3 regions of the Streptomyces sp. NPDC001903 genome follow, and region 3 is predicted to be linked to each of the others. Evidence: riboswitches for the same ligand, from Rfam matches in the RefSeq annotation. Region 3 holds a riboswitch; each other region holds the start of a gene.

Region 1 (6,709 bases), on a different contig from region 3:
TGCTCGCCGCCCGGGTGCGGGCGTACGGGGTCGACCCCGCCACCGCCCCCGCCTCGGCGGCCGTGCTCCCGTACATGGAGCAGACCTTCGGCAGCTGGTACGCGCGCGGCGGGATGCGGGCGCTGGCCACGGCCGTGTACGAGCGCTGCCTCGAACGGAAGGTGGCCTTCGTCTTCGACACGCCGGTACGGGAGGTCCTGGAGCGGGGCGGCCGCGCAGCCGGGCTGCTGCTGGCCGACGGCTCCGAGGTCGCCGCCGACCACGTGGTCTGCGGGGTGGACCCGCGGCAGCTGCGGGCCCCGCTGCCCGAAGGCGGGGCCCCCGCCCGCGGGCCGGGGGTGGCCGGCCGGACCACGCTGCTGCTCGCGCTGCGCGGCGCTCGCCCCGCGGACGCCGTCCACCGCACCCTGGTCCACTCCCCCACCGCCCAGCTGACCGTGCTGCGCCCCGACGATCCCGCCGTGCGGCCCGACGCGGACCACGAGGCGATCACCGTGAGCGCCCTCTGCGGCCCTGGAGGCGCCCCTGCGCCCCGCGCGGAGGAGCTGCTGGACCTGGCGGCCCGGGCCGTGCCGGGACTGCGCGAGAGGCTGCTGTGGACGCGCGAGCGCACGCCGGCGGACATCGAGGCGGACACCGGCGCACTGGGCGGCGCGGTGCCCCCGCCCGCGCTCGCCGGAGCGGGGGGCTCGATGCTCTACCCCGCCAACACCACCGCCCTGCCCGGGCTGTTCCTCGCGGGCGGCTGGGCGCACCCCGGCGGCGGGCTGGCGCACGCCGGGATGACCGGTGCCCTGGTGGCCGGTCTGATCGTGGAGGGCGCGGGCTTCCGCGGCTCCCAGTGACGCAGGAGCCCCCGGGGAACGTCCCCCGGGGGCTCGCCCGCGCTCCGGTACCCCTCGCGGGTCAGTACCGGTACTGCTCGTACTCGCCGGTGCCCTGGTACGGGTACTGCTGCGGTTGCTGCTGCTGCGGGTACGGGTTCTGCTCGTCCCCGGGGTAGCCCGCGGCGGCCCCCTCGGTGGACCGCTGCTGCGGCACCCACACCCCGCCGGGCGGGGTGTCCGTCGAGTACTGCTGCTGCCCGCCCGCGTACGGGTCGGCGCCGGAGTAGTCGGCGTACGGCGCGTAGTCGTACGGCTGTTGCGGGATCACGGCCCCGCCGGTGCCGATGTACGGGTCCGAGTAGGCGGCGTAGACCTGCTGTTCGCCGCCCGTCGGATAGCCCGCGGAGTAGTCGTAGCCGCCCTGGCCCTGCGCGCCGTAGCCCTGCCCGTCGTAGCCCTGCCCGTCGTAGTGGGGCGCGTACTGGTGGGCGTCCTGCTCGGCCGTGGCGAACGGCGAGGCGAAGGCCGCCGTCCGGCCCGCGTCGGCGGTGGGGGCGAAGCTCTGTATCCCGTACGAGCCCGTGTCCTCGGGCAGCGGTTCCGGGCTGTAGAAGTCCTCGGTCGCGGCCTGGAACTGCGGCTCCGGCCGCGCCTGGTCGGGCTCGTCGGCCCGGTCCGCGCCCTCGGGGTCCGGCTCCGTCCCGCCCGGCCCGTACTCCAGCCCGGTCACCTTCAGCGCGGGGCCGGGGCGCGCCCCGCCCGCCTTGCGGCGCCGGTTCTGCTGCCGTACGGGCTCGCCGCCGCGGCGCAGCGCCCAGCCCGCCTCGAAGCCCTTGCGGAAGGAGAGCGTCACCAAGGTCTGGCCCAGGGCGAACGCGGCCGCGCCGAGGCCGATGACCGGCACCGACGGCAGGACGACCCCCGCGACCACACCGAGGAACCCGGCGAACGCGAGCAACCGCCAGCGCAGCCGGGCCTTGTACTGCATCAGGACCTCGGCAAGCAGCCACAGCGCGACGAAACCGAACGCGATGTAGAGGACCGTCATTCCCATGCGTGGCACCTCTCGGTACGGCCAACCGCCCAGGAAACGGGGGCCGGCCGATCAGGCCCGCTGGTGCAGGCCCAGGTTCTCGTAGATCTCGAGAGTCGCCGTGGAATTGTTCAGCGTGATGAAGTGCAGCCCCGGGACACCCTCGGACAGCAGCCGCGCGCAGAACTCCGTGGCGAACTCGATCCCCATGGAGCGTACAGCGGCCGCATCGTCCTTGACGGCGAGCATGCGCTCTTTCACGTCCGCGGGGAAGACTGCGTTGCTCAGTTGCGGCAGCCGGTCGAGCTGCTTGATGCCCACAACAGGCATGACCTCGGGGATGATCGGGGTCTCGCAGCCCGCCTTCTGGGCACTGTCGCGCAGCCGCAGATAATTCTCCGGATCGAAGAACATCTGGGTGATCGCATAGTCCGCGCCCGCGCGGCACTTGTCCACGAAGTGACGGATGTCCGTGTCCCAGTCCTCCGAGCGCGGGTGCATGTCGGGGAAGGCCGCGACACCCACGCAGAAGTCGCCGGACTCCTTGAGCAGCCGGACCAGGTCGGCGGCGTAGTGGACGCCCTCGGGGTGCGCGACCCAGGGACCCATGGGGTCGCCGGGCGGGTCGCCGCGCAGGGCCAGCATGTTGCGAATGCCCGCGTCGGCGAACTGGCCGATCACGTGGCGCAGCTCGGCGATGGAGTGGTCGACCGCGGTGAGGTGCGCGACGGGGGTCAGGGTGGTGTCGGCGGCGATCTCCTGGGTGGCCTTGACGGTGCCGCCGCGGGTGGAGCCGCCGGCCCCGTAGGTCACGGAGACGAAGCTCGGGCCCACCGCCTCGATCCGGCGCAGCGCGTTCCAGAGGTTGCGCTCGCCCTTCTCCGTCTTGGGGGCCCAGAACTCGAAGGAGTACGACGGGCTCCCGGACGCCAGCAGGTCGCGGACCGTGCGTGCACGGTCCGTACGGGTGGAAGCGGTACCAAGGGCCATACGGGCAGGTTAGACGCGCCTTCGCGGACGCCGAAGCCGTGTCCGCCTTTTGGACACGTTTTTGGACACCTGCACGGGCGGCCGGTGAAGCCTTAGGCGGAAACGCGCTCGCGGACCCGCTTGGCCAGGTCGGCGGCGGCCGCGCCCGGGTCGGAGGCCTCGGTCAGCGCACGGACGACCACGATGCGGGTGGCTCCGGCGTCGAGGACCTCGTCGAGGTTGCCGGCGTCGATGCCGCCGATGGCGAACCAGGGGCGGGCGGGGGCCAGCGAGGCGGCGTACCGGACGAGCCCGAGGCCGGGGGCGTACCGGCCGGGCTTGGTGGGGGTGGGCCAGCAGGGTCCGGTACAGAAGTAGTCCACGCCCGGCTCGGCGACGGCGGCGTCGACCTCGGACTCGGCGTGGCAGGACCGGCCGATGAGGACTCCCCCGCCGAGGATCCCGCGGGCGGCGGGCACCGGGATGTCGTCCTGGCCCAGGTGCAGGACGTCGGAGCCGATGGCGTGGGCGACGTCGGCGCGGTCGTTCACAGCGAGGAGCCGGCCGTGCCGGCGGGCGGCCTCGGCGAACACCCGGAGGTGTTCGAGCTCCTCACCGGCCTCCATGCCCTTGTCCCGGAGCTGGACGATGTCCACGCCGCCGGCCAGGACCGCGTCGAGGAACTCGGGGAGGTCCCCCTGCCGCTTGCGGGCGTCCGTGCACAGGTAGAGCCGGGCGTCGGACAGCTGGGCGCTCGCGGACACGATCGCGGACATGGGTACCCCCGGGGTGGATGCGGTGCACGGGCCGTCCAGGGCCCGCGCACCGCGGATGGATCAGGCGGCTCGGATCACCCGGGCCGCCGGGTTGCTCCGGCCGCCCGGGTCTCTCCGGTCTCTCGGGTCTCTCGGGTCAGAGGGCGAGCGCCTGAGCGCGGCGCTTCACCTCCGTGCCGCGATTCTCGCTCAGCGCCTGCGCGGGGGTGCCGGGCAGGGTCGGGTCCGGGGTGAACATCCACTCCAGGATCTCCTCGTCGGAGAAGCCGTCGTCGCGGAGCACGGTCAGCAGGCCGGGCAGGCCCTTGACGATCTTGTCACCGTCGATGAAGGGGGCGGGCACCTGGAGCGAACGGTTCTCGCCCCGGCGTACGGCGATCAGCTGACCTTCCTTGACCAGCTGGCGGACCCGGGTCACTTCGATGTCGAGCATCTCGGCGATGTCGGGGACGTACAGCCAGGCGGGGACAAGGGCATCGATCTTTGCGTCAATCTCGGTCACGGGCACAAGCCTGCCACCTCGCACCGACACCCGGTACCCGGGCCGACCCGTCCGGGTCCCCGCCGCCGCCGGAGACCCCCTAGACCAGCGCCGATTTCAGCGGGACCGCGGAATCGGCGACCTTGGCCGGATCCACCGGGGCGCCCGTCTCGATCAGCTTCCGCCCCTGCGCCAGATCCCGCGGCCGGCCCACCGCCAGGACCGCGGCCAGCGCCCCGCCCCGGAGCCAGCACACCGACCAGCCCGCCTCGGCGGGGTCCCCGCGCCACACCAGCTCGTCGGCGCCCGCGTGGTGCCCCGCGTACTGCACGAAGCGCCCGAACTGCTCCGACCAGAAGTACGGCACCGGGTCGTAGACCTGCATCGCGCTCCCGGCCACGATGTTCGCCGCGACCACCCGCGGCCCCTGCAGGGCGTTGTCCCAGTGGTGCACCAGCAGCCGCGCCCCGTAGCGGGCCGACGGGAAGGAGGCGCAGTCGCCGACCGCGTACACCCCGGGCACGGTGGTCCGCAGGTACTCGTCCGCCGTGACCGCGCCCTCCGGCCCGAGCTCGACGCCCGAGTCCGCGAGCCACCGGGTCGCCGGCCGGGCCCCGATGCCCACGACCACGGCGCCCGCCGGCAGCTCCCGCCCGTCCGCGAGCAGGACCCGCCCGGACTCCACCGAGGAGACCTTGGCGCCGGTCAGCAGGGCGGCCCCGGCCTCCTCGTACCAGTGGGCCATGGGAGCCGCGACCTCCGCGGGCAGCGCCCCCGCCAGCACCCGGTCCGCCGCCTCGACCACGGTCACCGCGCAGCCCGCCTCGCGCGCCGCGGTGGCGAACTCGGCGCCGATCCAGCCCGCCCCGACCACCACGGTCGCCGGCGTGCGGGCCAGCACCGGCCGCAGCCGGGCCGCGTCGTCCAGGGTGCGCAGCAGGTGTACCCCGGGGACGCCCTCGGACCCGGGCAGGGTCAGCGGTTCGGCGCCGGTCGCCAGGACGAGGACGTCGTACGGGACCGGACCCGCCTCCGTGTCCAGCTCGCGCTCGGCGGCCCGCAGCCCGGTGACCTCCACCCCGAGCCGCAGCACGATGCCGAGCCCCTCGAAGTCCACGTCGAACGCGGAGTCCTCGGCCTTGCCGAGCAGCACCGCCTTCGACAGCGGAGGCCGGTCGTACGGCTGGTGGGGTTCGGCGCCCAGCAGGGTGATCGGGCGGCGCCACCCCTGCTCCCGCAGCGCGACCGCGGTCTGCACTCCGGCCATTCCGGCGCCGACGATGACGACGCCGCTCTGAGTCTGTTCCGTCTGCTCGCTCACGCCGCCCAGCCTAGCGATCTGACGGCTCGTCAGGAACAACGGCCCGGCACGGCGGCCGGGGAGGCAGCCTTACCCGCCCCCGGCGCCGGGGTTAGGCTGGCGCCCGTACCTATCGCGGGAGTCCGGGCGGACCGGGCTGAGAGGGAGGCTGAGCGGCCTCCGACCGTACGAACCTGATCCGGGTCATGCCGGCGAAGGGAGGGGCTGGACGCCCATGCACTCATCTCGGAAGGGATCCGAAGCGGGATCCCCCGGATCCACAGGGTCCGCAGGGTCCGCAGGGTCCACAGGGTCCGACGTCCTCGTCATCGGGGGCGGGATCATCGGCCTGGTCACCGCCTGGCGGGCGGCCCGGCACGGGCTGCGGACCGTGCTCGCCGATCCCGCGCCCGGCGGCGGCGCCGCACAGGTCGCCGCCGGCATGCTCGCCGCCGTCACCGAGCTGCACTACGGCGAGGAGACCCTGCTGGGGATCAACCTCGCCTCCGCCGCCCGCTACCCGGAGTTCGCCGCCGAGCTGGCGGAGGCCAGCGGCGGGATGGACATCGGATACCGCGCCTGCGGCACGCTCGCCGTCGCCCTCGACGCCGACGACCGGCTGCACCTGCGCGAGCTGCACGCCCTCCAGCGCCGCTGCGGCCTGGAGTCCGAGTGGCTCACCGGCCGCGAGTGCCGGCGCCTGGAGCCGATGCTGGCCCCGGGCGTACGGGGCGGGCTGCGCGTGGACGGCGACCACCAGGTCGATCCGCGCCGGCTGGCCGCCGCGCTGCTGGCCGCCTGCGAGGGCGCCGGCGTGGAGATCCGCCGGGCGGCCGCGGAGCGGCTGCTGACCGCCGCCGACCGGGCCGTCGGCGTACGGCTCGACGACGGCACGGAGCTGCGCGCCGACCAGGTGGTGCTGGCCGCGGGCTCGCTCAGCGGGCGGCTGGCCGGCGTGCCGCCCCAGGTCCTGCCCCCCGTACGGCCGGTGAAGGGGCAGGTGCTGCGGCTCGCGGTGCCGCGGGCGTACGCGCCGTTCCTGTCGCGGACCGTACGGGCGGTGGTGCGCGGCAGCCACGTGTACCTGGTGCCGCGCGAGAACGGCGAGCTCGTCATCGGGGCCACCAGCGAGGAACTCGGCTGGGACACCACGGTCACCGCGGGCGGGGTGTACGAGCTCCTGCGCGACGCCCACGAGCTGGTGCCCGGCATCACGGAACTGCCGCTGACCGAGACCCGGGCCGGGCTGCGGCCCGGCTCCCCGGACAACGCCCCGCTGCTCGGCCCGACCGACCTGCCCGGCCTGCACCTGGCCACCGGGCA
Region 2 (6,709 bases), on a different contig from region 3:
CCACCTTCCAGGCCGCCTGGCTCCTCAACGGCGGCCAGCGCACCGACATGGAGCGCCTGGAGGACGTACACCTCCAGTGGATGCAGCGGCTGGACGCGGCCGTGCTGGAGGACGGGCACCTGCTGCTGCACTCCGACACCACCGCGTACCTCGATTACGGCGACTCCATCGAGGACGTCAACGACACCATCCACGAGCTGCTCAACCGCAACGACGCCGACATCACCTGGGACTTGTTCCGCAAGTTCACCAAGCGGTTCGCGTTCCGCGACGAGGAGACCGGCCCGCAGGCCGTACGCGAACTCCTCGACACCTACGGCGGCGGCCGCGTGGTCCATGGGCACAGCCCGATCCCGTACCTGCTGGGCGAGGTGGGCACCGAGGACGGCGACGAGTCGCGCGGACCGGAGGCCGTGAACGGCCCGCACGTGTACGCGGAGGGGCTCGCCATCGCGATGGACGGCGGGGTCACGATGGCGGGCAAGCTGCTGGTCGTGCAACTCCCCCTGAACGACTGACGGTTATCAGAAGGGGGGTAATTTCGGGAAAGCCCCTGTCACGGCGTGGCATGGGCGCTCTACCATCGCCCTATCCGTAGCAGGCTCTCCTCCGTTTGTGCCGGCGCCCGGGTCTACGCGGGCAAACCGGTCCCTACGGAGCATCGGGGGATGCACATGAACAGCGCTCCGCACCTGCTGACCGAAGACCGACCCGAGTTCGATCGGCTCCTCGACGAGGCGCTGCGCACCGCGCACGAACGGCCCGAGCTCGCCGCCCTCGGTGAGCGCCTGAACGCCGAACAACTGCGCACGATGGCCATCGGGGCCAGCTCCCTGCTCACGGCCGCGGCCGCGGCCGAGTACGACCACTACGTGAAACTCCGCGGAGAGCGGCGCGACGAGGTCCTGTCCACCCCCGGCTCGGCCGGGGACCAAGGTTCCGGGCTGCAGGGTGAGGGCGAGGACGGTGCGGGCGTCAGCGCCGTCGTCGCAGTGCTCGCGCCGGTCCTGGCGGGCACCGCGATGCTGATCTTCCTGCTGGTTGGCTACATCCTGAAGGCGGTCGAACCCGAACCGGCCTTCGCGGAGACGATGCTGACGGCGGGTTGGCTGTTCGGCGCGCTGACCGTGGTGTCGCTGGTGTTCGCCGTGATCGGGCTGCTGGTGACGGCCGTCCGCAACCGGGCGACCGAGGTGGTGGCCGAGGACGAGGCCGACGCGATACCCGACGAGGTCACGCGGGCCCGCGAGGCCTGGCGGCAGGCCCTGCTGGAACGGGGCATCCTGCCGTTCCTGCGGGACGCGCTGGCCGATCCGAGCGCGGGACCGGCGGGTCCGGCGTTTCCGGCCCCGCACACGCCGAAGGCCGGGCGCATCCCCAATCTGGGATACACCCGGCCCGACTTCACCAGTCCGGGGTCCCCTTCACAGGGCCCCCGCCCCGGCTACACCCCGCCTGACTTCACGAGTCCGGACTTCACCGGCCCGGACGGCGGCGCTCAGTAGCGCCGCGGCCCGCAGCGGGCCGCCTGTCCGTGTTTCACGTGAAACATCGCGTGACGGGCCGGGACACTGCCCTGGGAAGCCCCCTCAACCTCCCCAGAGCAGCGCCGGCCGTCACGGGCGGGGTCAGTCCGCCAGCGGGAGGTACACCCGGTTCCCGCTCGCCGCGAACTCGGCGGACTTCTCCGCCATGCCCGCCTCGATCTCGTCGGCCTTCAGGTCCCCACCGTGCTCACGGCGGATGTCCTGGGAGATCTTCATCGAGCAGAACTTCGGACCGCACATGGAGCAGAAGTGCGCGGTCTTGGCCGGCTCGGCCGGGAGCGTCTCGTCGTGGAACTCGCGGGCCGTGTCCGGGTCGAGGGCCAGGTTGAACTGGTCCTCCCAGCGGAACTCGAAGCGCGCGTCCGACAGGGCGTCGTCCCACTCCTGGGCGCCCGGGTGGCCCTTGGCCAGGTCCGCCGCATGCGCAGCGATCTTGTACGTGATGACGCCGGTCTTCACGTCATCGCGGTTGGGCAGGCCCAGGTGCTCCTTGGGCGTGACGTAGCAGAGCATCGCGGTGCCCCACCAGGCGATCATCGCGGCGCCGATGCCCGAGGTGATGTGGTCGTACGCCGGGGCGACGTCCGTGGTCAGCGGGCCGAGCGTGTAGAACGGCGCCTCCTCGCAGATCTCCTGCTGAAGGTCGATGTTCTCCTTGATCTTGTGCATCGGGACGTGGCCCGGGCCCTCGATCATGGTCTGCACGTTGTGCCGCTTGGCGATGGTGTTCAGCTCGCCCAGCGTCTTCAGCTCCGCGAACTGCGCGGCGTCGTTGGCGTCCGCGATGGAACCGGGGCGCAGGCCGTCGCCCAGCGAGTACGTGACGTCGTACGTCGCGAGGATCTCGCAGAGCTCCTCGAAGTTCGTGTAGAGGAAGTTCTCCTTGTGGTGCGCGAGGCACCAGGCGGCCATGATCGAACCGCCGCGGGAGACGATGCCGGTCTTGCGGCGGGCGGTCAGCGGCACGTACGGCAGCAGCACGCCGGCGTGGACCGTCATGTAGTCGACGCCCTGCTCGGCCTGCTCGATGACCGTGTCCTTGTAGATCTCCCAGGTCAGGTCCTCGGCACGGCCGTCGACCTTCTCCAGTGCCTGGTACAGCGGCACGGTGCCGATCGGGACCGGGGAGTTGCGCAGGACCCACTCGCGGGTGGTGTGGATGTTGCGGCCGGTCGAGAGGTCCATGACCGTGTCGGCGCCCCACTTGGTGGCCCAGGTCATCTTGTCGACCTCCTCCTCGATGGAGGAGGTGACGGCGGAGTTGCCGATGTTGGCGTTGACCTTCACCAGGAACCGCTTGCCGATGATCATCGGCTCGATCTCCGGGTGGTTCACGTTCGCGGGAAGCACCGCGCGACCCGCGGCGATCTCCTCGCGGACGACCTCGGGGGAGACGTTCTCCCGGATCGCGACGTACTCCATCTCCGGAGTGATCTCTCCGCGGCGGGCGTACGCGAGCTGGGTGACGGCGGCGCCGCCACGGCCTCGGCGGGGCTGGCGCGGGCGGCCCGGGAAGACCGCGTCGAGGTTCTTGAGGCCACCGCGCGGCGAGGTGTGCTTGATGCCGTCGTCCTCGGGGCGCACGGGACGGCCCGCGTACTCCTCGGTGTCGCCGCGGCCGATGATCCAGTTCTCACGCAGGGGCGCCAGGCCCCGGCGGACGTCGGTCTCGATCTGCGGGTCGGTGTACGGACCGGACGTGTCGTAGAGCGTCACGTCCTTGCCGTTGGTGAGGTGGACCTGGCGGACCGGCACCCGGAGGTCGGGCCGGGAGCCCGCCAGGTATCCCTTGTGCCAGCCGGGCTGGCGCTCGGTCTGGCCGTCGGCGTCCTGGCTGACGGCAGGCGTGCGTGCGTCCTGAATGGTCATGAGACCTGATCTCCCTACGCCGGCATTACCCGGTAACAGGTTCGGCGGTCGACGCAGCCTCTTCCCGTCCGCATGTGTGCTGCGTACGGTGATCAGCGCCCTCTCAGCCCGGTGCTCCGAGCTCCCGCGTTGTGCAAAGGTGCCCCCACGCTAGCGTCATCTGTGGCGTGCTGAACAGTGGGCCCCCTCAACTCTTGCGATGATCTGCCGGTGACGTCCTCGCCGCAGCCTCCCTCCTCGCCCACAGAGCCCCCGGGTCACACCGACCACGCACACGTGGGCCACGGGCATGACCACGGCCATGACCAGAGCCCAGCCCCGGCCCACTCCCACGGTCATTCCCACGGCCACGGGCCGGCGGCTCCCGTCTCGAAGCACCTGCGCAAGGTCATCGCCGCGGTCCTGATCCCCTTCGCCGTCGCCGTCTTCGTCGGCATGGTGGTGCTCTGGCCGGGCGGCGCCCCCGCCCACGAGCGCTCCGGGGTCGGCTTCGACCGGCAGACCCAGCAGGGCCGGGTCGTCGCGCTCGAACAAGTCGACTGCAAATCGGTGAACGCCTCGCAGGTGCCGACCACGGGCAGCGTCTCCACTCCGGAGGGCCGCCAGACCCGGGCCGAGCAGACCGGCGACTGCAAGAAGGCCACCGTCGAGGTCGGCACCGGGCCGGACAAGGGCCGCACGTTCATCGAGATCGTCCAGCCGGGCGCGCCACGGCAGTTGGAGGAGGGCCAGGAGGTGGTCGTCGCGTACGCGCCGGACGCGCCCCGAGACCTCCAGTACTCCGTGGTCGACGTGAACCGCAAGCTTCCCTTGGCGGTACTGGCCGGCAGCTTCGCGGTGGCCGTGGTCGTCGTCGGGCGGATGCGCGGCGTGTTCGCACTGGTCGCACTGGTCGTCAGCTTCGGCGTACTGACCCTCTTCATCCTCCCGGCGATCCTGCAGGGCTCGAACCCGCTGCTCGTCGCGGTCGTCGGGGCCAGCGCCATCATGCTCATCGCGCTCTACATGTGCCACGGCCTGAGCGCCCGTACGTCCGTCGCCGTCCTGGGCACGCTCGTATCGCTGCTGCTGATCGGCTTGCTCGGCTCGGTCTTCGTCGACTGGGCGTTCCTCAGCGGCAACACCGACGACAACACGGGGCTGATCCACGGGCTCTACCCGGACATCGACATGAGCGGTCTGCTGCTCGCGGGCGTGATCATCGGATCCCTGGGTGTGCTCGACGATGTGACGGTCACCCAGACATCGGCGGTCTGGGAACTCCACCAGGCCGATTCCTCGATGGGGTCCCGTGCCCTGTACCGGGCAGCCATCCGGATCGGCCGCGACCACATCGCCTCGGTGGTCAACACCTTGGTACTGGCCTATGCGGGCGCGGCGCTTCCGCTGCTGCTGTTGTTCTCGATCGCGAACAGCAGCATGGGCTCGGTGGCCAACAGCGAGCTGGTCGCGGAGGAGATCGTACGGACCCTCGTCGGGTCGATCGGCCTGGTGGCCTCGGTCCCGGTGACCACCGCGCTCGCCGCGCTGGTGGTCTCCGCCGACCGGCCGGGATCCCCGGCCGGAGCGGCGGCCTCGGGGCCGGTCCGCGGCGGCCGGGGACGGCGGCGCAAGCGCTGAGCGACCCGGGTGGCTCGGGGGCCCGGGGCAACTCGGCACGTACGCTCGGCTCGGCTCGGACGGTCGGCCCGCTCTGCTCGCCCGGTCGGTCCGCTCAGCCCGCGTTCTGCTCGTTCTGCCGGGACTCGGCCAGGATCCGGTCCAGCGCCTCGTCGAGGTTCTCCTCGAAGTCACCGAGGTTGCGCTCCTGACCGAGCGGAACAAGCCGATCGGTACGGTCGAGGAACGCGACGAGCGGCGCCGCGCCGGCGCGGAACAGGGCCCGGTCGCAGCCGACCTGGAGCCGGATGTGAACGTCGGACAGTTCCTCGGGGTCGGTGGGGGCGATGTGCACATCCCCGTCGCCGCACGGCTTGTTGATGCCGTCGAGGAGCAGCTCCCGGCCGAACGCCCAGGTCACGGGGGCGTCTCCGGGAAGGTGGAACGTCAGGCGCACTGCGTAGGGGTCACGGGTGTCGTACCGGAGTTCCACCGGGATCCGGAAGGAGAGCTCCTCGGAAACGAGGAAGCTCATCATGACCTCTGCCTGTACCGACTCGCGCATGGACTACCCCGCTGTAGTGGAAGTGGCCAGGAATGATCCCCCAGGGCCCTCTTGACAAGGGTGGTGGAAGCTCATGCAGATCACAAGGAGTGAGTTTTCAGATACTGATAGAGAACGAGAGGGTGCTCAACAGCGCGCCTACTTCACTCCGTAGTCGATCGACCACATACAGCAATCGTTCCTGCTGGTGCAAAGGGAGAGAAATCGCCATTGTTGCGGCGGTATCGCCCGCGGTGATGGGGATGGCTGCACAGACAGTGCCCAGCGCGTACTCCTGACGCTCCGTAACCGGCTCCATCCGTCCGAGAGAGCCGATGCGATCTTCGAGGGCTCTCTGATCCCGGACGGTGTACTGGGTGACGGCCTCGACCGGGTGCCGCTCGTAGTAGTCCCTGCGCGTCTTCTCGTCGAGCTGGGCCAGCAGGCACTGCCCGATGGCGTGCGCATGGCCGGTCGCGCGGAAATCGGCCCACTCCTCGACCGCGGGGCTGGCCGGGGTGTCCGAGACTCCCACGAGTTCGATCTCACCTTCGCGGAACACTGCGAAGTAGACGGGGGCCCCGACCGCGTCGCGGAAGTGCGCGAGGGAGTCGAGGATCATGCTGCGACGTTTCTGCTGCAGTCCGCCGCCCGCCAGCCGCCCGGCGGCGGCGCCGAGCACGAACACTCCACCCTCACGCCGGAGATAGTTCTCGTGCGTGAGGGTGCGCAGCAGGTGGTACGCGGTGGGGAGGGGGAGCCCGGCCTCGCGCGCCAGTTGTTTCGCCGGGGCTCCCTCGCTGTGGGAACCCACTGCTTCGAGCAGCCTCAACGCGCGCTGCACCGAACCGATCAGCGTCGGCACACCGGCATTGTGAACCGAAGACAAAGCTCACCCCCAGGCGTGGCGGCGGACCTGGGGAGGGCCCGCCCTGCGGGGGCCACCCCCGCACGCGCCGCGGCTCCTGGGAGTCGCACTCAGCCAGCACTAGAGAAAACCACAGGTCAGGGCGGCACCGACGGCGTCCGGCGCCCAGGAAACGGCACAGATTGCCACTCTATCCGCCGATTCCCACGGTGTGGGCGGTTTGCCACCTCACGTTCCCCCGCCCGGGTTAATCCCCTGCATTGACCCGGGGCCAGGGAGCTG
Region 3 (6,709 bases):
GAGACGGGCTGGAGCCCGGCCACGACCCGCAGCAGCGTGGACTTGCCGCTTCCGCTGGGCCCGAGCACGCACACGATCTCGTGCTCGGCGACCTCCAGGTCGACCGCGTCGACGACGGCACGCTCACCGAAGCGGACCGACACCCCGGCCAGTTCGAGCAACGTCATCAGAACTCTCCCGAGGTCTTGTCGGGGCGCAGCCGCTCCAGCACCAGCAGGGACACCGCGCACACCAGCATCAGAATCGTGCTCAGGGCCATCGCCTGCCCGTAGTTCAGCTCACCGGCCCGCCCCAGCAGCCGCGCCACGGCCACCGGCAGCGTCGGCCGGTCGGGCCGGGCGATGAAGACGGTCGCGCCGAACTCCCCCAGGGAGACGGCGAAGGCGAATCCGGCCGCGATCAGCAGGGCCCGCCGCACCAGCGGCAGGTCCACCTCCCGCCAGGCCCGCAGCGGCGACGCCCCGAGCACGGCGGCGGCCTCGCGCAGCCGCCCGTCCACCGCGCGCAGCACCGGCAGCATGGTCCGTACGACGAACGGCACGCCCACCAGCGCCTGCGCGAGCGGCACCAGGATCCACGAGGTCCGCAGGTCCAGCGGCGGCTCGTCCAGGGTGATCAGGAACCCGAAGCCGACGGTCACCGCCGACACCCCCAGCGGAAGCATCAGCAGCGCGTCGAACCCGCGCACGAACCGGCCCGCGCGCCGGGTCAGTGCCGCCGCCGCGAGCCCCCCGATCACCAGAGCGATGGCGGTGGCGGCGAGCGCGTACTGCAGCGAGTTCCAGATGGCCTCCAGCGGCGGCACCAGGAACGTTCCGCCACCCGCGCCCACGTCCTGGAGCGCCCGGTAGAAGCCGAACCCGTACCCGCCGGGCGCGTCGAGGGAGCGCTCCACCAGCACCGCCAGCGGGGCCACGATCAGCAGCGCCACCGTCAGCAGCACCCCGCCCAGCAGGGCGCGCTGCGCCGGCCCGCGGACCCGGTGCGCGGTCCGCGCCGGGTCGACGAGCCGCAGGGCGGTCTCCCGCCGGCGCACGGTCCAGGCATGGATACCGAGGATCAGGCCGACCGCCGCGAACTGGACCATCGTGAGGACGGCGGCCGTCGAAAGGTCCAGCAGCTGCGCGGTCTGCCGGTAGACCTCCACCTCCAGGGTGGCGTACGAGGGCCCGCCGAGGATCTGCACGACGCCGAAGGAGGTGAACGTGAACAGGAACACCATCAGCGAGGCCGCGGCCACCGCCGGCCCGAGCGCGGGCAGCGTCACCCGCCGCCAGGCGGCGAACCGCCCGGCGCCGAGCACCCGGGCGGCCTCCTCCTGGCGCGGGTCCAGCTGCGACCAGAGCCCGCCGACCGTCCGTACGACGACGGCGTAGTTGAAGAAGACGTGCGCGAGCAGGATCGCCCACACGGTGGTGTCCAGCCGGACGCCCCACAGCTCGTCCAGCAGCCCGCCCCGCCCGACCAGCGCCAGGAAGGCGGTGCCGACCACCACCGTCGGCAGCACGAACGGGACCGTGACCACCGCGCGCAGCAGCTGTTTGCCGGGGAACTCGAAGCGCGCGAAGACGTACGCGCCGGGGAGTGCGATCAGGAGCGTGAGCGCCGTGGAAGCGAACGCCTGCCAGGTGGTGAACCAGAGCACGTCGGCGATGTCGGGCCGGGTCAGCACCTCGCCGATCCGCCCGAACTGCCAGCCCTCGTCGGTCTTGATCCCGCGGCCGACGATCGCGGCCACGGGGTAGGCGAAGAACAGCCCGAAGAAGGCGAGCGGCACGGCCATCAGCAGGAGCCGGACGGCCGTACCGCGCGCGCTCTCGCGTCCTACTTCACGACGAGCGCGGACCATGCCTTGACCCACTGCTCACGGTTCTTGGCGATGGTCTCGGGGGCCACGTTCTCGGGCTTCTCGATGACCACGCCGTGCTTCGTGAACAGCTCCGGCAGCTTCGCGTCCTTCACCACCGGGTTCACGAACATCTGGAGCGGCATGTCCTCCTGGAACTTCTTGCCCACCAGGAAGTCGAGGAGCGCCTTGCCGCCCTCCTCGTTCTTCGCGCCCTTGAGCAGGCCCGCGAACTCGACCTGGCGGAAGCAGGTGCCGGTGGCCACGCCCGTGGGGGCCTCGGCCGGCTGCGGCTCCCCGTACAGGACCTCGACCGGCGGGCTGGAGGCGTACGAGACGACCAGCGGCCGGTCGCCCTTGGCCTTCTTGCCGCCCGCGGAGCCGGAGAAGCGCTCGTTGTAGGCCTGCTCCCAGCCGTCGACGACCTCGACGCCGTTGGCCTTGAGCTTGCTCCAGTAGTCCTTCCAGCCCTCCTCACCGTACTTGCCGACGGAGGCGAGCAGGAAGCCGAGGCCCGGCGAGGACGTGGCCGCGTTCTCGGTGACCAGCAGGTTCTTGTACTCGGGCTTGACCAAGTCGTCCAGCGTCTGCGGCGGGGCGATCTTCTTGTCGGCGAAGTACGCCTTGTCGTAGTTGACGCAGATGTCGCCGGAGTCGATCGGGGTGACCCGGTGCTCCTTGTCGAGCACGTACTCGGGCTTCACGTCGGCCAGGCCCTTGGCCTCGTACGCGGTGAAGATGCCGTTGTCGAGGGCGCGGGAGAGCAGCGTGTTGTCCACGCCGAAGAAGACGTCTCCGCGCGGGGAGCCCTTGGTGAGGATCTCCTGGTTGAGGGCGGCTCCGGCGTCCCCGGACTTCAGGACCTTGACCGTGTAGCCGCTCTGCTGCTCGAACTCCTTGAGGACCGTGTCGGTCACGTTGAAGGAGTCGTGCGAGACGAGCGTGACCGTCTTGGACTTCGGCGCGCCGCTCTCGCCGGAGGCGGACTCGTCCTTGCCCCCGCCGCCGCAGGCGCTGAGCGTGGCGACGCCGAGCGCGGCCGCGAGCGCCGCGCCCGCGAACTTCTTGGTGGTGCTCACTGGTGAATTCCTCCTGGGATGACCAGGAGAAGACGCGGCCCTGCCCGGCGCTCCATGCGAGCGGTCGCCGGGCAGGGCGCAACAGCTTGAGTGATGACCGAACTTCCTACCCCGAATGACCGGGGCGAGGTTCAGAGGGTCTGCGGATGACGGTTACCGCACTCTCAGCGCTGTGGCGCTCCCCTGTCGGAATATGCAATTGGTTCGGCCACAGGGTACCCCGTGGCCGAATCGGGCCCGCGGGCCCGCAGGCCCGCGGAAACCGCAGGCTAGCGCTCCGAGGCGGCCAGCTGGCCGCAGGCGCCGTCGATCTCCTGGCCGCGGGTGTCCCGTACGGTCACCGGCACCCCGTGGCGGGCGATGGCCTCGACGAAGGCCTTCTCGTCCTCGGGGCGCGAGGCGGTCCACTTCGAGCCCGGCGTCGGGTTCAGCGGGATCAGGTTGACGTGGACGCGCTTGCCCTTGAGCAGTCGGCCGAGGAGGTCGCCGCGCCAGGCCTGGTCGTTGATGTCGCGGATCAGGGCGTACTCGATGGAGATCCGGCGGCCGGACTTCTCGGCGTACTCCCAGGCCGCGTCGAGGACCTCGCGGACCTTCCAGCGGGTGTTCACGGGGACGAGGGTGTCGCGCAGCTCGTCGTCCGGCGCGTGCAGCGAGACCGCGAGGCGGCACTTGAAGCCCTCGTCGGCGAAGCGCAGCATCGCCGGGACCAGGCCGACGGTGGAGACGGTGATGCCGCGCTGCGACAGGCCCAGGCCGTCGGGCTCGGGGTCGGTGAGGCGGCGGATGGCGCCGACGACCCGCTTGTAGTTGGCCAGCGGCTCGCCCATGCCCATGAAGACGATGTTGGACAGCCGGGCCGGTCCGCCGGGGACCTCGCCGTCGCGCAGCGCGCGCATGCCGTCGACGATCTGGTGGACGATCTCGGCGGTGGACAGGTTGCGGTCCAGGCCCGCCTGGCCGGTGGCGCAGAACGGGCAGTTCATGCCGCAGCCGGCCTGCGAGGAGATGCACATGGTGACCCGGTCGGGGTAGCGCATCAGCACGGACTCGACGAGCGTGCCGTCGTGCAGCTTCCACAGGGTCTTGCGCGTGGTGTCGTCGTCGCACGAGATGTGCCGGATGACGCTCATCAGGTCGGGCAGCAGCTCCTGCTGGAGCTTTTCGCGCGAGCCCGCCGGGATGTCGGTCCACTCGGCCGGGTCGTGCGCGTACCGGGCGAAGTAGTGCTGCGAGAGCTGCTTGGCCCGGAAGGGCTTCTCGCCGATCGCGGCGACCGCCTCGCGACGCTCCTCGGGGGTGAGGTCGGCGAGATGCCGGGGCGGCTTCTTGGCCCCGCGAGGGGCGACGAAGGTGAGCTCTCCCGGGACAGGGCGGGCCATGGCTGGTACTCCTCGTAAGACGAAAGGCGCGCCGCAGAAGCAGCGCGCCTTTCAAGAGTAACCGCCCGGACCCGCCCCAAGCCGTCAGACGTACGTCGTCCCAGCTCAGCGGGGTTGCCCTGGTGAACCGCCCGTCGGCCGGAAGCCGCGGAGCCCGGTTTCAGCCGGTGCCGACGAACGCGGCGAGCAGCAGCCACACCACCGGGGCGGTCGGCAGCAGCGAGTCGAGCCGGTCCATGATGCCGCCGTGGCCCGGGAGCAGCGTGCCCATGTCCTTGATGCCCAGGTCCCGCTTGATCATCGACTCGCCGAGGTCACCCAGCGTGGCGCTGACCGCGACCGCGAGGCCGAGCAGCAGGCCCTGCCACCAGACGCCGCCGTCGATCAGGAACTCCATGCAGAGCGCGCCGGCCGCCATCGCGAAGGCCACCGCTCCGAAGAGCCCCTCACGGGTCTTGCCGGGGCTGATGCGCGGAGCCAGCTTGGTCTTGCCGAAGCGCCAGCCCACCGCGTAGGCCCCGGTGTCGCTGACCACGGTCAGCAGCAGGAAGGTGACCACGCGCTCCGGACCGTCGTCGGCGGTGAGCAGCATCGCGACGAAGGTGGCCAGGAAGGGCACGTAGAACGCGGCGAAGACGCCCGCCGTGACGTCCTTGAGGTAGTCCTCGGGCGGTTCGGTCATCCGCCAGACCAGGACCGCCAGCGCGGTCAGGGCCATGGCCACCCAGGCGCCTTCGGCCCCGCGGACGTATCCGGCGATGACCATGGCGGCGCCGCCGACCGCGAGCGGGACGAGCGGGGCCTTGATGCCCTTCTTCTCCTGCAGCCGGGAGGTGAGCTCCCACAGGCCCACGACGACCGCGACGACGATGACGCCGACGAAGACCGCCTTGACGATGAACAGCGAAGCGAAGATCACCGCACCGAGGCCGACACCGACCCCTATGGCGGCACGCAGGTCTCGCCCCGCCCGCTTCTTCGGCGGGGGCGTGGCGTCCTGCGGTGCCTGCGAGGGCGGGGGCGGGGGGCTGGGCATGGGCTCCTGCGGCGGCGTCTCGGCGCGGAACGGGGGGCCGCCTTCGGCGGCGGCCCCCCGATCGCGTGCTTCCCGGTCGTCGAAGTCACGGCCGGCGGCATCGGGCACGATGGGCATGGGCCGAGTGTGCGGGCCCACCAGCGCATCGTATGCGGGACCCGCCGGAACCGGCTCCGTGGCCCAGGGAGAGTCGTTCATCAGACCTCGAGGAGCTCGGCTTCCTTGTGCTTGAGCAGCTCGTCGACCTGCGCGACGTACTTCGCGGTGGTGTCGTCGAGCTCCTTCTCCGCGCGGCGCACCTCGTCCTCGCCGGACTCCTTGTCCTTGACGAGCTTGTCGAGGGAGTCCTTCGCCTTGCGGCGGACGGCGCGGATCGAGACCTTGGAGTCCTCGGCCTTGGTGCGCGCGACCTTGATGTACTCCTTGCGGCGGTCCTGCGTCAGCTCGGGGAAGGTCACCCGGATGATGTTGCCGTCGTTGCTGGGGTTGACGCCCAGGTCGGAGTCGCGGATGGCCTGCTCGATGTTGCGCAGGGCGCTCTTGTCGAACGGGGTCACGATCGCCATGCGCGGCTCGGGCACCGAGAAGGACGCGAGCTGGTTGATGGGCGTGATGGCGCCGTAGTAGTCCGCCACGATCTTGTTGAACATCGCCGGGTGCGCACGACCGGTGCGGATCGCCGCGAAGTCTTCCTTGGCGACGACGACGGCCTTCTCCATCTTCTCCTCGGCCTCGAGGAGGATTTCTTCGATCACCACGTGCTCCTGCATGTCAGATATGGATGGTTCAGGCGGGCGGGGCGGGCTCGGCCCAGTGGGGCCGGGCCCGGCGTGGGAACGCTCAGGCCCGGGTGCCCTGGTCGCTCACGAGCGTGCCGATCTTCTCACCCTTGACGGCGCGGGCGATATTGCCCTCGGCGAGCAGCTCGAAGACCAGGATCGGCAGCTTGTTGTCGCGGCACAGCGTGATGGCGGTGGCGTCGGCGACCTTGAGATCGCGGGACAGCACCTCGCTGTACTCCAGCGCGTCGAACTTCACCGCGTCGGGGTTCTTCTTCGGGTCGGAGTCGTAGACCCCGTCGACACCGTTCTTGCCCATGAGCAGGGCCTCGGCGTCGATCTCCAGGGCCCGCTGGGCGGCCGTGGTGTCGGTGGAGAAGTACGGCATGCCCATACCGGCGCCGAAGATCACGACGCGGCCCTTCTCCAGGTGCCGTACGGCGCGCAGCGGGATGTACGGCTCCGCGACCTGGCCCATGGTGATGGCGGTCTGCACGCGGGAGTCGATGCCTTCCTTCTCCAGGAAGTCCTGGAGGGCGAGGCAGTTCATGACGGTGCCCAGCATGCCCATGTAGTCGGACCGCGCG

Evidence for each region. A riboswitch is a leader RNA that binds a small molecule or an ion and turns the genes downstream of it on or off. The one in region 3 is predicted to bind thiamine pyrophosphate.
Region 1: it holds a riboswitch for thiamine pyrophosphate, as region 3 does, so the genes downstream of both, thiO (glycine oxidase ThiO) here and ACFYZS_RS36040 (thiamine ABC transporter substrate binding subunit) in region 3, are expected to answer to the same signal.
Region 2: it holds a riboswitch for thiamine pyrophosphate, as region 3 does, so the genes downstream of both, thiC (phosphomethylpyrimidine synthase ThiC) here and ACFYZS_RS36040 (thiamine ABC transporter substrate binding subunit) in region 3, are expected to answer to the same signal.

Annotation. Positions count from the first base shown of each region.
Region 1 is NZ_JBIASZ010000010.1:250,308-257,016, reverse strand. It holds gene ACFYZS_RS23320 (phytoene desaturase family protein) at 1-845, shown strand, start outside; gene ACFYZS_RS23315 (hypothetical protein) at 907-1,881, opposite strand; gene metF (methylenetetrahydrofolate reductase [NAD(P)H]) at 1,933-2,850, opposite strand; gene thiE (thiamine phosphate synthase) at 2,943-3,605, opposite strand; gene ACFYZS_RS23300 (Rv2175c family DNA-binding protein) at 3,742-4,107, opposite strand; gene ACFYZS_RS23295 (NAD(P)/FAD-dependent oxidoreductase) at 4,187-5,407, opposite strand; TPP riboswitch at 5,512-5,624, shown strand; gene thiO (glycine oxidase ThiO) at 5,622-6,709, shown strand, end outside.
Region 2 is NZ_JBIASZ010000004.1:193,736-200,444, forward strand. It holds gene ACFYZS_RS10505 (metallophosphoesterase) at 1-518, shown strand, start outside; gene ACFYZS_RS10510 (hypothetical protein) at 669-1,505, shown strand; gene thiC (phosphomethylpyrimidine synthase ThiC) at 1,629-3,416, opposite strand; TPP riboswitch at 3,411-3,554, opposite strand; gene ACFYZS_RS10520 (YibE/F family protein) at 3,627-5,036, shown strand; gene ACFYZS_RS10525 (SsgA family sporulation/cell division regulator) at 5,131-5,580, opposite strand; gene ACFYZS_RS10530 (IclR family transcriptional regulator) at 5,678-6,424, opposite strand.
Region 3 is NZ_JBIASZ010000024.1:86,069-92,777, forward strand. It holds gene ACFYZS_RS36030 (ABC transporter ATP-binding protein) at 1-167, opposite strand, end outside; gene ACFYZS_RS36035 (ABC transporter permease) at 167-1,783, opposite strand; gene ACFYZS_RS36040 (thiamine ABC transporter substrate binding subunit) at 1,825-2,925, opposite strand; TPP riboswitch at 3,011-3,120, opposite strand; gene rlmN (23S rRNA (adenine(2503)-C(2))-methyltransferase RlmN) at 3,195-4,307, opposite strand; gene ACFYZS_RS36050 (phosphatidate cytidylyltransferase) at 4,468-5,541, opposite strand; gene frr (ribosome recycling factor) at 5,541-6,098, opposite strand; gene pyrH (UMP kinase) at 6,184-6,709, opposite strand, start outside.